2 regions of the Paenibacillus sp. FSL P4-0176 genome follow, and region 2 is predicted to be linked to the other one. Evidence: riboswitches for the same ligand, from Rfam matches in the RefSeq annotation. Region 2 holds a riboswitch; the other holds the start of a gene.
The links. Region 2 has a riboswitch for ZMP and ZTP ahead of MKY95_RS08890 (DJ-1/PfpI family protein). Riboswitches for the same ligand answer to the same signal wherever they lie in the genome.
Positions count from the first base shown of each region.

Region 1: linked by a shared signal. The riboswitch ahead of MKY95_RS30285 (TIGR01440 family protein) and the one ahead of MKY95_RS08890 (DJ-1/PfpI family protein) in region 2 are both predicted to bind ZMP and ZTP.

Region 1 covers NZ_CP150242.1:6,602,057-6,610,688, forward strand. Annotated here, with positions in the region: gene atpE (F0F1 ATP synthase subunit C) at 1-146, opposite strand, end outside; gene atpB (F0F1 ATP synthase subunit A) at 225-1,043, opposite strand; gene MKY95_RS30260 (ATP synthase subunit I) at 1,089-1,466, opposite strand; gene MKY95_RS30265 (AtpZ/AtpI family protein) at 1,459-1,713, opposite strand; gene wecB (UDP-N-acetylglucosamine 2-epimerase (non-hydrolyzing)) at 1,899-3,056, opposite strand; gene upp (uracil phosphoribosyltransferase) at 3,094-3,723, opposite strand; gene glyA (serine hydroxymethyltransferase) at 4,153-5,400, opposite strand; gene MKY95_RS30285 (TIGR01440 family protein) at 5,657-6,250, opposite strand; ZMP/ZTP riboswitch at 6,392-6,473, opposite strand; gene MKY95_RS30290 (low molecular weight protein arginine phosphatase) at 6,570-7,142, opposite strand; gene MKY95_RS30295 (manganese efflux pump MntP family protein) at 7,201-7,761, opposite strand; gene MKY95_RS30300 (L-threonylcarbamoyladenylate synthase) at 7,937-8,632, opposite strand, start outside.
Region 2 covers NZ_CP150242.1:1,900,005-1,908,636, forward strand. Annotated here, with positions in the region: gene MKY95_RS08850 (BglG family transcription antiterminator) at 1-925, shown strand, start outside; gene MKY95_RS08855 (sporulation protein) at 1,095-1,868, opposite strand; gene MKY95_RS08860 (class I SAM-dependent methyltransferase) at 2,050-2,727, shown strand; gene MKY95_RS08865 (hypothetical protein) at 2,734-2,895, shown strand; gene MKY95_RS08870 (hypothetical protein) at 2,993-3,532, shown strand; gene MKY95_RS08875 (GNAT family N-acetyltransferase) at 3,541-4,080, shown strand; gene MKY95_RS08880 (YfiT family bacillithiol transferase) at 4,129-4,653, shown strand; gene MKY95_RS08885 (GNAT family N-acetyltransferase) at 4,688-5,203, shown strand; ZMP/ZTP riboswitch at 5,255-5,336, shown strand; gene MKY95_RS08890 (DJ-1/PfpI family protein) at 5,397-5,999, shown strand; gene MKY95_RS08895 (GNAT family N-acetyltransferase) at 6,011-6,484, shown strand; gene MKY95_RS08900 (VOC family protein) at 6,660-7,043, shown strand; gene MKY95_RS08905 (class I SAM-dependent methyltransferase) at 7,237-7,983, shown strand; gene MKY95_RS08910 (SDR family NAD(P)-dependent oxidoreductase) at 8,032-8,632, shown strand, end outside.

The DNA.
Region 1 (8,632 bases), 2.6 Mb from region 2:
ATTGTTGTTTGAAGAGTGGATTTTGCTTCCGGTTGACGGGCAATACCTTCCACCGTTTTGCTGATTACCATACCGTTACCAATACCTGCGCCAAACGCGCCCAGTCCTGCAACAATTGCTGCTGCGATTAATGCCATTGCTCCCATTTGTATATCCTCCTTAAAATGATAAATCGAATTTTTTATTGTTCAGCCTGGTGAAGAAATCTTCGTAGGGCTTGAAACTTAATGCTCGTCATGCGTCTCGATGCTCTGTGAAATGTACACCATCATCAAGATAACAAACACAAATGCCTGGATCGCGCCGATAAAGATACTAAAGCCTTGCCACACCATAAGTAGCGGAATCGCTGCAATAGCACCAAACACTTTGAATGTGGTCAGTTTCAGGATCGTTGCGATCAGTACCTCACCAGCGAAGATATTCGCGAATAAACGCATACCGTGTGTCAACAGCTTGGATGCCGTCTCAATCAAGTTGATTGGCAAGAACAAGGCGAATGGCTTGAAGTAATGCTGGAGATACCCTTTGGTGTTACGGAACAATCCAAGTCCATGAGATACAAGGAACGCTACGAGAGCAAGTCCCATCGTTACAGACAAGTCAGCTGTTGGTGATTTCCACCAGGCCAGTTCAACGTGTGGGTGTGCTTCAGGGTCCTTGGCATGCGCTTTTTCAAACGCCTCCACCGCTGTAACAATCGGCTTACCGAATACCTGTGCCTGATTAACATCTGTTACCTCAGATACAGCCACGAGCGGAAGTCCGAGCATGTTCCCTACAAAAATGAACATAATCATGGAAAGAGCGAGAGAGATAAAATGTTTACCTTTCTTCATATCCATTGTACTGGAAATCAGATTGCGGACGAATTCTACTGCCCACTCCATAAAATTTTGCAGCTTGCCGGGATTTTCAACGGATAATCTCCGTGTTGCCAGTACAGCAAAAATAAAAACAATTGCACCTGTAACTACCAGCATCAACAGAACCGATAGATCCAGTCGAAATCCGCCAAGCATAATAATTGGAGCTTCATGCATATTTTTCTCACCCCTTTCTCGACTTGAAAGCTGCAGCCCTTAACATCATTCTGCTCTGCGGGAATAGACAATCCCTATAATCAATAAGGAATATTGTGCAATGACGAGACCGCCTGCAACCGCATATGTATTGAAGTACTGCGGAAAGCGCATCGATATGAATATACCGAGCACAGCGAATGCCGCTCTTGTCAAAAATCCCAAGTTGACACGCTTCAAGTTACCTTCTGCCGCATCATCAGACATTTTCCTTACTTTGTAGCCCAGGTAAAATGCATTGATCCAGCTAACTCCTGTACCCAGGGCCAGTCCCAAAGCAATTGTCTCCACACGTGGCATAAAGGCCGCTGCGAGAAAACAAATCATAAGAAAGTACATGACGAAAACAGTCATCGATCTGCGGTATCTGGTTAGTTCACTCATCACTTTCCCCCATGATTTTTTTCGCGATAAAGTAGATGCTTACACCGCCTGCCGCAAGAAAAAAGAGAACGCTTACGGCGATCCATATTCCGTTACCTCCGATGGTCTTGTCCAACCAGGAGCCAGCGTAATATCCGGCAACAGCGAGAATGGCAATCTCGATCCCAAAAGCTGTCACGAGTCCCATCGCTTTCCATACATTATCGTCATGGTTACGGGATGAATTTGGTTTGTTCGAATCGGCCATTTTCCACGCCACCCTTGCAATCCCAGTTAATTTTACTGAATGATGAGAGCCTTTGTCAATTGAATGATTTTAGCGTTTTAAAGGGGGAAACGACGGGAATACAGACCCTCAAAGCCCATAAACCCGCGTAAACCGTACAGTTTAACTGTATGCTTGCCCTTTATAAATCCGTCAGAAAAAATGTATTATTTTTTGAATTTTCTGTGAAATGATTCCGGACGTTCACTATTTACACCGAAATGATGCAAAATCGCATTGACAATTCTTTCCGAAGCATGTCCATCACCGTATGGATTGGCAGCCTGGCTCATGCTTGCATACAGGGTTTTGTCTGTGAGCAGAGCTTTGGTCCGTTCATACACACGTTCCTCTTCGGTACCTACCAATTCCAGCGTTCCGGCTTCAATACCTTCCGGGCGTTCTGTTGTATCGCGCAATACGAGCACAGGCACACCAAACGAAGGTGCTTCTTCCTGCAAACCGCCTGAATCGGTCAAAATCAAGTGAGTGTGCGGGTAAAAGTTATGCAAATCCACCACGTCTAGTGGATCAATTAATTGAATACGGGGATGATTCCCCAAGATCGCGTGAGCCGGCTCCTTCACAGCAGGACTTGGATGCACCGGGTACACGATGGCAATATCTTCGAATTCGTCGGCAATCCGTTTGACGGCCTGGAAAATGTTGCGGTGAGGCTCGCCTTGAGATTCACGGCGATGAGCTGTCATCAGCACAAGGCGTTTGCCTTGGGCCCAATCAAGTACCGGGTGTGTGTAGTCCTCCCGTACAGTATATTGAAACACATCTGTTACCGTGTTGCCTGTGACGTACGTACTAGACTCCGATTTATTTTCTTTGGCAAGATTGGAAGAAGACCAATCCGTAGGCGCAAAGTGTAGATCAGCCAGTACTCCCGTCAGCTGACGGTTCATCTCTTCCGGATATGGAGACAGCTTGTTCCACGTCCGCAGCCCCGCTTCCACATGTCCTACCTGAATCTGTTGCAGGAATGCTGCGTAGCTCGCTACAAAGGTAGTTAATGTATCCCCGTGAACCAGTACAATATCCGGCTTAGCTTCGGCTAACACTGGCTCCAGACCGCCAAGAACACGAATTGTAATTTCATTCAATGTCTGACGGTCCTTCATCACATCCAGATCATAATCGGGATGAATGTCGAAAACTTCAAGTACCTGATCCAACATCTGGCGATGCTGCGCAGTTACGCAAACAATAGATTCAATAGACTCAGGGTGTTTCTGCAATTCCAAAATAAGCGGAGCCATCTTGATGGCTTCCGGACGCACCCCGAAGATCGTCATAACTTTAATTTTGTTGGACATTCGAGCAAGCCTCTTTTCTACTCCGCATGCAATATGCTTATTTAGTGCCGTATAGACGGTCTCCTGCATCTCCAAGCCCTGGAACGATATAACCATGATCATCCAGACGGTCGTCCAATGCTGCTACATAGATGTCCACATCGGGATGTGCATCTTGCACAGCTTTTACGCCTTCCGGTGCCGCAACCAGGTTCATCATCTTGATTTGGGTACAGCCACGTTTTTTGAGCACGTCAATAGCTGCAATTGCCGAACCACCCGTTGCCAGCATCGGATCAATTACAATCAATTGACGCTCTGTTACGTCTGTAGGCAGTTTGGTGTAGTATTCTACCGGTTGCAGTGTTTCCGGGTCACGGAACAGACCCACATGTCCAACTTTTGCCGCTGGCAACAATTTCACAACGCCATCCAGCATTCCGAGTCCTGCGCGCAGAATCGGCACCAGTCCGAGCATACGTCCAGAGATAACTTTACCTTGTGTTGCAGCTACAGGTGTCTGTACATCAATCGTTTCCAGTTCAACATCTCTTGTAATCTCATAAGCCATCAACGTTGCTACTTCATCCACCAATTCACGAAAATCTTTCGTATTCGTACGCATGTCGCGTATAAACGTCAGTTTGTGTTGAATCAAAGGGTGATCACATATTACTAATTTTCCCATCTAATTTGTCCCTCCGGTAAGTTCTTCATGTTCAGCATTTCCAAATATACCTAGCCACCATTCATGGGCTCGATAAATCCTGTATATTATATCATCACCAACAACGAATTACACCATCAAAGGGCACCCAATCATTACAGATTACCGAATCCTATAAAAAACAGGACCGGAAAATGATCCATCCGGTCCTGTTTTGCTCCTGCTGTTATGTCGTTGAGAAAATGAAAATGATGAATACAATGGCACTCCGCCTACAGAATGATCCTTCGATCGCTGTTATCCCCAGATTTTTTTTATTCTCCTTTTAACAAGGGAAAAATCCGGGGATAAAGGCGAGCGCTTCGCTTCTGCGGTCTCATTCTGTCTGCTTCGTTTTTTTGTATCCCATTTTAAGAACATCTCAAATACAAACAGCATGAGCAAAGTTTTTTAGTATTTAAGATCGGTATAGAGCGGGAATTGGTCTGTCAGTGCAGTCACTTCTGCACGAGCTTCATCCAGCTTCGCTGTATCTTTTGGATTTTTCAGCGTTTTGGCAATGATCTTACCGATCGCTACCATCGCTTCTTCGTTCATGCCACGGGAAGTTGCAGCAGGTGTACCAATTCGAATACCACTCGTTACAAACGGGCTTGTAGGGTCGAATGGAATTGCATTTTTGTTCACGGTAATACCGATGGAATCAAGCACATGCTCAGCTTCCTTACCTGTGATGTTCACACTGCGTGTGTCGATCAGCATCAAGTGGTTATCTGTACCACCAGATACGATGTTCAATCCTTCAGCGATCAGTGTTTCAGCCAGAACCTGTGCGTTTTTTACGACATTCTCAGCATACGTTTTGAACGAAGGTTGCAAAGCTTCTCCGAATGCTACCGCTTTGGAAGCGATCACGTGCATCAGAGGTCCACCTTGGGAACCTGGGAATACGGCTTTATCAATCGCTGCTGCCCACGCTTTGCGGCACAGAATCATACCACCACGAGGTCCACGCAGCGTTTTGTGTGTAGTTGTTGTTACGAAATGCGCATGTGGAACCGGGTTTGGATGCAAACCAGCAGCAACCAGTCCTGCGATGTGAGCCATGTCCACCATGAACAAAGCGCCTACATCATTGGCGATGGAAGCTAGCTTTTCAAAATCAATGGTACGCGGATATGCACTTGCGCCTGCAACGATCAGACGAGGACGGTGTTTGAAAGCCGCTTTGCGTACTTCATCATAATCAATCAGGAATGTATCTTCCTGTACGCCGTATGCTACAAAGTTGTACAGCAAACCAGATGCGTTAACCGGGCTACCGTGTGTGAGGTGTCCACCATGGGCAAGGTTCATACCAAGTACAGTATCACCAGGTTTCAACGCTGCAAGATAAACTGCCATGTTCGCTTGTGCACCGGAGTGAGGTTGAACATTCACGTGTTCTGCTCCGAACAATTCTTTTGCACGATCACGCGCGATGTCTTCAACGATGTCCACATGCTCACAACCGCCATAGTAACGTTTACCTGGATATCCTTCAGCGTACTTGTTGGTCAGAACAGATCCCATTGCTTCGATTACTGCTTCACTTACGATGTTCTCGGATGCGATCAGTTCGATGTTGTTCTGTTGACGTTTCAGTTCAAGATTCATCGCTTCCAGTACTGCCGGGTCATTCTTGCGCAATTGTTCCATGATTAAATTCCTCCCAGTTATAAGTGAAGTTATAAAGTGAAACTAATGTTTACACGAAAACGGCGAGTGCAACACCAATCTGAAGAAACGAAGTGGTCGCCTAGAAGCTTTCTTTAGAAAGCTACTCCGGAAGCATAGGCTATCACCGGATTTCCCCTTTTAAATAGGGAATTAAAAAATCTGGGGATAACAGCGATCGGAAGATGGTGATGCAATCAAAGTCAGGAGTGTAACCCAATTAGTCTCGCTTTATATGTTAGTCACAAAATGTCGAATCTGGTTGTTCTTCCATACGATACACCGCGCGTTCGCCGCCAATCAACTTCGGACGGGTCAACGCTGTGGTTACACGAGCATCTCCAACATAGCGAAGCGCTGTACGATAGGGTACGGCTACATGCCGGAGATGCATCCCAATCATCGTCTCCCCAATGTCCAGTCCCGCATGGGCCTGCACATGTTCAGCCAGGCATGGATCGGTCAGCGAACGATATGCTGCGGATGCCATTGAACCTCCGGCCTTGGGCACGGGTACTGCACCAACCTCGGTCAATCCAAGTCGAGTAAGCACAGAACGTTCCATTACCAGCGCACGGTTCAGATGCTCACAACATTGGAATACCGTGTCAAAACCGAACTCTTCCTGCACCTCGCGTATACCCGCAAGAAGCTGCTGCGCCACTTCAATGGCACCACTCGTACCAATCCGAGCGCCTGCGACTTCACTTGTGCTTGTACCGATCACAACGATCTGTCCAGGCCCAAGCTGTCCGGCAAGCGCCAGTTCATGCAGAATAGACGCGGTCTGTTCCTGCAATCCGGGTTGTTCCGAATCTAACTCTATAGTCATCCTATTATCGCCTCCCGATAAAATCATGCCCGCTAACTCTTGGTTGTCCTTCGTATTCTTGCACGGCATCTCAGGTACTATTATAGCGAATAATCAGATGAAAGACGAAAAAAAGAGCAGTCTGCGGGTAACGCAGAATTGCTCTTTTGCCCAGGCGACCGGCCGTTTGTTCCGGTGCTCCATCGTGGTTATGCCCACTTCGTCGCCAGTTACACCGGATCCCTGTTTTCCCCTTCATCATAAAACAACCCGCGGCTAAAATCAACGGTTAATTTACATCACGTGTCCTATTTCTATAACCTGCCTCGCAGGATCAGAATTATCCCAGCTTATCCAAAAGCCGGTCCAATGCCGTCCGAATCTCAGCTGCAGCTATATTGTAATCATCACGACTTCCTCCAAACGGATCGGAGATGTCGAAACTTGGAATTCGTTGTCTAATCTCAATGGCTCGCTCACGCTCCGATGCCAGGATCTCTTGGCCAAGGGCACGTTTCATCTCAAGCGTTGCAAACAGGCTGTCCAACTCCTGAACATCACTTAATACCTGTTCATCATCCTCCACATATTCTTTCAATGTATAGGTTTTGTGGACTGAATCGGGAAAAACCTGCATGACATGTTGCTTATGACTCCGTGTTAATGTAAGAACCAGATCGGCCCAACCTACCAGGTTAGAGCTAAGCTGTGTGGAATGAGGTGGACCTTCAACGTTATGATCTCTCAAAACTGCTTCAGCATGTCGGGAGATCGGCATACCCGACGTTGCTGCCACACCTGCGGAGCGAACCTCTACCTGAATGCCACGCTCCGATGCCAATTTTCGCAAAAGCCCCTCTGCCATGGGGCTGCGGCACGTATTTCCTGTACACACGAATAAAATATGTTTCATTGTGTTAGCCTCCCCATTTTACATATGATGCGAATGATATGATATCTCAAGTTTTATTCTAAAATATAAACAAAAGTCCAAACGCAAGCAAGATTGCGCCACCAATAGCTTCGCCGTAATCCCCGAGATTCTGACTCACCCGACGGCCTAATAACAGCCCCATAACCGACATCACCCCGCCACAAACGCCGAAAGCAAGTACGGTCAAGATCAGATCACTGCTAAACATCCCTAAGGATACGCCAACGGAGAATGAATCCACACTTACGCTGAGGGAGAACAAAACAACGCCGAGCAGGGAACGGTGGTCCACCAGCTTTGTATCGCCTTCACGGAATGCATTCAGAATCATATGAGCACCCAGCAAAACAAGCAATCCACCTGCCGCATACGTCGTAATGTCACCGAGCAGGGAGCTGACGTATTTGCCCATATACATGCCGATGAGCGGCATGATGATATGAAATAGCGCCGTTACAATACTGATTCGCAATACATCCCGCAGCCGAATGCCCTTCATGCCAATTCCGATCCCGAGTGAGAACGCATCGAGGCCAAGCGCAATAGCCATGATCAAAATGGTTACCAACTGCCCTACATGGACAGACACATCCCACATCCCCATACCCCCAAGTCACGTAAAGGTTCTTGTACACGATATGCGGACAAGGACCTAAACATGACCGATGAAAGGCAAACGGCGACGGATCTCTGGTCAGATGCTGGCTTTATAGAATCTTGATTTTGTTTTGGAAAAAGAGTGATTACTCTCCTGACTGTATGATCAGGAGAGGTTATGAGGGTTGCTGGTTGCCAACTTGTATGAGTTGGTTCCCCGCAGCCTTGAGCAGCCGATTCATGACGGCTGCTCCCAGCCCTTCGCGTGAGCAGGCTTCAGCCACAATATATGTGGCGCCTTGCTCATCGCAACTGCGCAGCGCGGCGTATAGCCGGCGCGCTGCTTCTTCCAGCTCGCTGGCATCGCCCAGCGAGAACACGGCATCGGCGCGGTACTGCTCCGCGTGCTCGGCGAACGCCAGCACAGCGGTGCGCTCTCCGCGCTGCGCCGCCTCTGCGAGGGCGGCGCAGATCCAGGCCGCCACCGCTGTGGGCGGCCCCTCTACCACGCACAGCGCCCCTGCGGGTGCGTAGTGCGTGTACTTCATGCCCGGCGAGCGCGGCGCCGGGCTGCCCACGCCATCGGCCCCCTCCGCGAGTAGCGCGGGGTCCGTGGCGACACGGGCGGCAACGGCGGACAATTGTTCCGCCGTAATGCCGCCAGGGCGCAGGATGGTGACGGTACCGTCGTCACCGACCTGCACAACCGTGGACTCGACGCCCACCCCGGTGGGGCCGCCGTCCACAATGCCGCCGATGCGGCCATCCAGATCCTCGCGTACATGAGACGCGAGTGTCGGGCTTGGCCGCCCAGAGCGGTTGGCGCTTGGCGCAGCTACAGGGCATGCCGCCGCCGCGATTAACTGCAAGGC
Region 2 (8,632 bases):
TATGCGGAATCCACTGCTCGGACATATACGTAAATATTATCCACTGGCCTATGAGATTACGATCAGTGCAGTGAAACAGCTACAGACATACGTACCTCATGAAATCAATGACAGCGAGATTGGTTATTTGGCTCTTCACATTGGTGCAGCTTTGGAACGTAAATACCAGATTCCTCATCGCAAACGGAAATCCGTATTGCTGGTCTGTGGGTCAGGATACGGCACAGCCCGTATTCTTGAATCCAGATTGCGTTCTTTATTTGCAGAGCTGGAGGTCTCACGTGTAGTTTCGCTACGGGAGTACGAGGAGATGGGGAGTGTGCCCGAAGATTTGGTCATTTCCACGATCCGGTTACGGGAGTTCAAAGGCAAGCCGTCAGCTGTCATTGCTGCGATTCCATCGGAACGAGACATGGCAACGATCACTCATCTGGTGCGAACTAGTGATGAGCAGGAGGAAATGACGCTACTACGTTACTTTGATCCAGCGTTGTTCATGTTTCGGTCCGATCAGCCTGACAAAATGACACTTATGGCTGAGATGAGCGGAGCGCTGTTGGAGAAGGGAATCGTGACGGAGCAGTTCTGGCCAGCTGTGCAGGAGCGGGAAAAGATGGCTTCAACTGCGCTTGGAAGAGGTATGGCGATTCCGCATCCCATGGAGCTGAGTTCAACTCGTACGACCGTATCGGTATGTCTGCTCGAGAAGCCGATTCCGTGGGATGAGGAGAATGAAGTACATGCTGTATTTATGTTATCTATCTGCAAAGAGGATTACGAACAGGCGATGGGGATCTATGATCTGTTTGTAGAGTTAATCCGGCAGGAGGAGAAGTTGGAAAGCCTGCGATCCTGTGGCAGCTTCGATGCCTTTGCCCAACTTGTATGTGAAACGTTGAGTCTGAAAAGTACCGAAGTGTATTAATATATATGTTCGCTAATGGATAATTACACGGACACTCCGAGTACAGAACAACCTTACGATCGCTGTTATCCTCCAACTTTTTTTTAATTCCCTTTTTGAAAGGGAAAAACCGTCCTTCATCAGATTTGCTGATAAAGGACGGTTTTTATTCGTTTACACAAACTATTGATTAAATATGTTTGGATATGACTTCTTCCAGTCCTTGAGCGACAGAATGCGCCCCTCGCGCCAGATGTCTTTCATACAGATGCAGGCGGACAAAGCTCTCATCCGTACCCATGGCTTCGGAGAATATTCCACTGAGTCCACGAGCGCGGCGATCGATCTGTAATAGCAGCTCCAGCGAATCGCCCATGGGATAGAACAGCACTTCCAACTCATCCAGATGCCCACGAAACTTGTTTGTTGGTACAAATTCGAATTCCTGCACAAATGGCAGATTACCGCCCAGCTTCGGCGCATAGTCATTGGTTACTTCACGAAGCTTGAAACCAAGGATATCAATTGCATCGAGCACGGTGTTCATGTCTTTGCTAGGAACAACATGCAGTCTGTCCCGGTCTGAGGGGTCTACAGCACTTGAAATATCGAGGCCCGTCTCCACCCATACCTCTGCACGATGCAGTGTAATTGGCAGATTTTCTGGGAGGTCAAATGAAAAGTCTTTCTCCAATTTGGCTCCAGGCTGTAAGGTGAAACCTTCGGTGAGCAGATATTTGGCTATGACGGCTGTTTCTTTTACTTTACGATCATCGTGCTCCCGTATGTAATGGGTTTTGATTGAAAGATAGATTCGATCTACGTTCTGTTCCACATCTCCACCTTCAATGTACACAACCCCCGAGATGATTCCTCCAGGCGTGACCTCTGGTGTATGCAATTCCGTATTTACTTTGGCTGCTCCAACACCTACACTGGCTAACATTTTCTTGAAAAATGACATGCGCTTTACCTCCAGATCAGATGGTTTATTATATGGGATACATACGGCTTCGACCTTAATACGGAAGCTAGAAGAGAAGCGTTTCATATTTTAGTAAAGATATATCGCATATCCAAACAGGAGAATCGACTTACCTATGTCGAATGTTTAAATAAAGGGATTTTTTGTCAGGAGGAACTCTATGAGCATGGAATGGTACGATATGATTGCACAACGTAATGGGGGATACAAGGGTAGAGCTTTGTATACGTTGGAAGGTAACTCTGCTGAAGATATTTTTGAAGAGCGGTTGATTAAGCTTCTGCCTCAGTATACATCCGTGCTCGATGCAGGCTGTGGACATGGGGAGTTTACGTTGAAAATGTCGGAATATACCGATCACATTATAGGGTTTGATAGTTCGGAAGAGATGATAAAGATAGCCCAAAACAGTCTTCATTCAAGCACGAAAACAAATGTGAAATTTGTCTGTGTAAGCACAAAAGAAAAGATGCCATTTGAAGATAAGCAATTTGGTCTGATCTATGATCGCAGAGGTCCAACTTCCATTATTGAGCATGGGAGATTGCTACAAAAGGGTGGAGTTATGATTGGTATTCATACGGATATAACAAAGGTACGTGAGCGTTTGGAAAGAAATGCTTTTAAGGAGATCAAGATTGAGGAATATAACGAGGCACTTATGATTTTCTCAGATGAAAAAGAGTTTGCCATCTTTCTCTCCGATATCCCCGGAAACCCGGATTATACACAGCCTGAGTACCGGGAACAGCTGGAAGTTAAGCTGAAGGAGAACCAGGTTGATGGTAGAATTGCTGTAAGAGAATGCAAGTATATTTGGCAGGCCATAAGGAGGTGAAGCCGATTGAACACAGAATTTTCAGAACAGAAATATGGTGAATCGGGTGTCAAAACCAGCTTCGAGCAGATGGCAAACGGGGAACAAAAATATAAAATGATAACAGAAGACGGAAGTTATTATTGTAGCGATACATACCATCAAGCATGGATTGAATACATCCAGTGATTGGACGGCATCACCTGAGTTGGATAGGTTAACTCAATCTTTAACAGAGAAGGAGCTACTCCAGAAGTATGATTAATTAGACGGGAGGATCAGACAGATGCGTAAAAATACAATATTTTGGATTACAGGAATAACGATAATCCTCTTGGTGACTCTGCTCATATACAGCTATGTTATTCCAAGTGTGAGTGCCCAGGATGTTGTGATGGCAGGCACAATCAGGCAGATTGATACGGATGTAGTTGAGGTAGAGTTAGAGATAACGCGAAAAAGAGAAGACAAGGATCAACATATGGTGTATCCCGTTGTCCCTGGATGGGAAGGGGTCACATTCACTGAGGAACAAGATGAAGCGTGGTACATGCCTTCGTCTGTTGGCAGCTCCTATCTTGATCAAGTCATTCTGGAAAAGTATCTGAAGGCACAGGGGAAAACCATGAAATCAGCTGATAATCTGATAGGATTTGCGATACCTGATGAGATAGGGAGCTACAAGTTACGGTTAACGCTCAGATCTTTGGATGGAACGACTCAGCCGCTTGAGAATCCCATGGTGTATTATGTTCACAACGAGCATTTGTTAGGGAAGGATCTGAGTTGGGTTACGGGTGAGAATCTGGAGATCAATAAGGAGTAATCAGAATGATGAATGTATATGAATTGAATGAAATCACCGTACGTTTCTTGGACACAGAAGATGAACAACATCTGGTGAAGTGGCTGTCAGACCCGGAAGTTCTTCAATACTATGAAGGGCGTGATCGGCCGAATGACCTGGAGCAGGTGAGAGAACATTTTTACAATCAGAAAGATGATGCTACCCGCTGTATCGTTGAGTACGGAGGACATCCGATTGGATACATTCAGTTCTATGAGCTTGAGGAAGAAGAGCGAACGGAGTATGGTTATGGAGACACGGATGAGATCATCTATGGAACGGATCAGTTTATTGGTGAGGTAGACTACTGGAATAAAGGCATTGGTACACAGTTGATGCAATCCATGCTTGCTTATTTGATTAATGAAAAACAAGCTCATAAAGTGGTTATGGACCCTCAATCCTGGAACTTGCGAGCGATATCCTGTTATGAGAAATGTGGTTTCCAGAAGATTAAGCTGTTGGAGAAACATGAGCAGCATGAAGGACAGATGCGAGACTGTTGGCTTATGGAATATACCCTGTAGATCCTGTTTAAAGTTATTTTAAATCATACAAACAAGGAGGAATAATGGATGGATGAAAGATTTCCGATAGGACCATTTGTATACACGGGCGAGGTTACGCCTGCACAGAGAGAACAGTGGATTCAGGACATTGCTGGGCTGCCTGAACGCGCGCGCGAAGCAGTAAAGGGACTGAGTGAAGATCAATTAAGTCTGCCGTACCGAGAAGGCGGATGGATGCTCAAACAGGTGATTCACCACATGGCAGACAGCCACATGAACAGTATGATTCGTTTCAAGTTGGCACTGACAGAGGATACACCAACGATTCGACCTTATTATGAAGAGCGCTGGGCTGAATTGAGTGATTCAAGGGACCTGGATATCGAATTCTCGCTGCAAATTCTGGATGCGCTCCATCGTCGCTGGGTGTTTCTGTTAAACGCGTTGACAGATGCAGATTATGCCAAACAATTTTATCATCCCTCATCGGAAGAAACGACAAGACTGGATTACAATCTGGGCATGTATGCTTGGCATGGCAAACACCATGTTGCTCACATCACATCGCTTCGGGATAGACTGGGAATATAGTTAGAAAAAATATCTTGTTGAGGAGAAATTATCAATGAGTATACATATCAGACTATTAAATGAGAGCGATCCTGTAATCATATCAAAGGCGTTTCAGGAGCAGGGTTGGGGGAGATTTGCTGAGCAGTATCTTCATTACTTGGCTGAACAACGGAATGGGGAACGCGTAACCTTGGTAGCCGAGTTGAATGGAGAATTTGCGGGATACGTGAATGTATTGTGGTATTCCGGCTACCCGTCTTTTAGGGAACAAGCCATTCCCGAAATTAACGATTTTAATGTGCTGATGAAGTTCCAGCGCCAAGGTATTGGTTCACGGTTGATGGACCGAGCAGAGGAAATTATTTCGGAACGAACGGATGTAGCAGGCATTGGTGTAGGTGTGTTTTCCGATTATGGCAAAGCGCAAGTTCTATATGCCCATCGCGGGTACATACCAGACGGTCACGGTGTACACAAACATGATCATTACATTCAGCCGGGTGAAGAAACGATTATGGACGACGATGTTGTACTTTATCTTACGAAGAAGTTAAAAGCCACGCAATAATTTCATAATATATACAATGATGGAAGATGTCATGTATACTAGTTGTAAATATCTGTTATGTGTGACTGGCGTAAACGTGGAGTGAACCACGAGGGAGCACATATATTATATGCCGTACGCCTGGGCAAAGTGTTTGATCTTTTGATCAAACACTTTATTTATTATTCACGGAACGAAAGGACTGGTGGCGGCAATGAAAATGGCGTTTGTTTTATTTGATGGAATGACAAGCATGGATTTAGCTGGATTTTATGAAGCAGTGACTTGGTTAGCGATTCTGAAAGTAAAGGAAAACGTATCATGGACATTCTGCGCAGATAAGGAGGAAATTTCAGATGACCGCGGGCTGAAAATGAAATCCGATGCAGTATTACCTCATTTAGGGGATTTTGATCTAGTATTTTTTCCTGGTGGATTATCAACTAGAACGCTTCGATTTGATGAGGATTTTATGCGATGGGTCCGAACGGCAGAAAATGTCACTTATAAAATATCTATTTGTACCGGGGCTTTACTGTTGGGGGCAGCAGGTTTCCTAAAAGGAAAAAGGGCTACTACCAACTCATCTGCTTATGATTTATTGAATCCTTATTGTGCAGAAGTAATTTCAGCGCGTGTAGTGCGTGATGGTAATACGGTAACGGGTGCGGGGGTTACGGCTTCTATTGACCTGGGACTATACTTGGTCGAAATGTTAACGTCTACGGAGATCGTCCTTCAAGTTCAACAAAAACTAGAGTATCCATATTATGAAGCTGGTAACTTAAAAGATGTCTACATGCACACTAAGGGGTAGGGGATAAAAAGATGACTATTCGCCTTTTTCAAGCGATTGATCAGCCAGCAGTGCTGAAAATGATGACGGATCATGATTTTCAATTCCCTTTGTTTATACGCGAGCAGTATCCTGCGCGCTGGGATTCATTTTTAAAAATGACGGATGAACGTATCAGTGCTTATTATGTCATGGTTGACGAAGCAGATGTTGTCATAGGTCATGCTGGTTATATCTTTCAGCCTACTGTTAACCGATATGAAATCGTTGGCGTTGTTACATGCAAATCACACCTTCGACAGGGAGTAGCACGTGGACTAATTACAAAAATATGTATAAAAATAGCTGAATTCGGCAGTGGTGATGTCATGCTTTACACACTTGATCATGAAGAAAATGAAGCAGCGCTCCTATTTTATGAACGAATGAATTTTCAAAAAGAAGGTGTTGATATGAATTATTATACCTCGGGGTTTCATAGACTTTCACTTGTTAAAACATTATAAGGGAACTTCAAAAAACTAATTGTAGTGGAAGCATAAAAGTGTACTTCAGTTTAAGTTGCATGTACTTGCAAAGAAAGATGATAAAAAAGCTGTCCCGCATGTTATACTCTATTGGAATTTGAGGAATGATAAGCAGGATGTTGAGAGATTAGATGATCAGAGGAGTGATTGATCCATGTTTAGCAAAGTCGGCCAGATTATGTTGTATGTCAACAATCAGGATGAATCACTGGCATTTTGGACGGAAGTTGCAGGATTCCACATTGTGGATGAAGTAAACCTTGACGAGGGTATGAGATGGATTGAGATTGCGCCTACCCCAAATTCGCAGACGAGCATTATTCTTCATGACAAAGAGTTTGTGGAGCGGATGTCGGCGGGTGTAAATCTGGGCACACCTTCGTTAATGTTCTTCACCGAAAATCTGGATCAGTTATATGCAGACTTGTCTGGTAAACATGTAACGGTTGGAGAGATTGTAGAGATGCCAACCGGGCGTGTCTTCAACTTTGCTGATAATGAAGGGAATTACTTTGCAGTCTTGGAACGGGCGAAGTAAGTTACAACTCAAAACCGCTACGCTTGTAAACGATCGACATTCATGTCGGTCGTTTTTTTGTTGGGAAAAAGCTTATATTTTTAAGTAGAAAAGCACAAGAAAAATAGAGAACTACTGGGTAAAAATGTTATAATAGAGTGTGGCTGATTTAATGAAAATGACGAGGAATGAATAGTCGGAAATGAAGGTTTGGATGGAGCAGTTAAGGAGGAATGTGGTTGTGGAAAAGACGATTAAAAGTGTACAGGACCTATATGATATGCTCGATGCGGACTTCAGATCTGCCAAGCAATTTTGGGAACCTTTCTATGAGGATCGGAACAGACCAATCCCCTTTTTTCCAAACAAACCGGATGAGAATCTGGTAGCGCATGTGAACGAAGGTGTGCTGAGCGGCGGCAAGGCACTGGAACTGGGGTGTGGCCCGGGCAGAAATGCGTTGTATTTAACCCGCCAAGGATATCAGGTAGATGCTTATGATCTTTCGGAGACAGCTATTGCCTGGGCAAAAGAGAGGGCGGCAGAAGAGAAGCTGGACGTGCATTTTGAATGTCGATCTGTGTTCGAATTGGCACCAGAGCAAGAATATGATCTTGTCTACGACTCGGGTTGTCTGCATCATCTGTTACCACATCAGCGGATTCCCTACATAGAGATGATCCACAGTGCACTCCGACCGGGAGGATACTTTGGAATGACTTGTTTTGCTCCTGGTTTTGGCGATATTGGTGGGCCAGAGATCGTTATGACTGATTGGCAGGTGTATCAAGAGAAGTCGATGCGCGGTGGTCTTGCGTTCACGGAGGAGAAGCTTCGCTACATGCTGGAAGATGGCTTTGAATGTGTGGAGTTCCGTGCAATGAAGGCGATGGAGCAGCATGAACCGTATTTTGGTGTACCTTTTCTCTGGGCCACGTTGTGGAGAAAGAAAAACTCGTAAGAATAGTGAAATAAACATGCATTGAAAATAGAGGAGGAGTGTATCGGAATGGGAACAGAAACAGGAAGAAGACACTTTATCATTACAGGCACATCCAAAGGGATCGGTTTACAACTTGCAGAGTTATTATTGGCTAAGGGGGATTACGTTTACGGTATTTCACGAGGGAGTTCGGATCTGTTGGAATCAGGCGAGGAATGGAGGGGGCGTTACCGCCATGTTCAGTACGATTTATCCGATCTGACGGGGCTTGATGATTTGGTTACACGCATATTGGACCAAATACCTTCTCAGGAAGCTGAATTCATTGGACTCATTAATAACGCAGCGATGCTAGAGCCTCTAAAACCTATAGATCAATGCAGTGCGGCAGAGATAGTTCAAAGTCTCAACATCAGCCTCGCAGCACCAATGATATTGAGTTCATCTTTTATTCAACAAACAAATCACCTGTCCGCCAGACGTAAAATTGTTAATCTCTCATCGGGTTCGGGAAGTTATCCCGCGCCTTCCATGACAGTGTACTGTACATCCAAGGCAGGCATGAACATGTTCACCCAATGCGTATCTTTGGAGCAAACGGGCCAACAGAACCCTGTTGAGATTATTGCTTTTGATCCGGGGATGGTTGATACGGAACTGCAAGCTG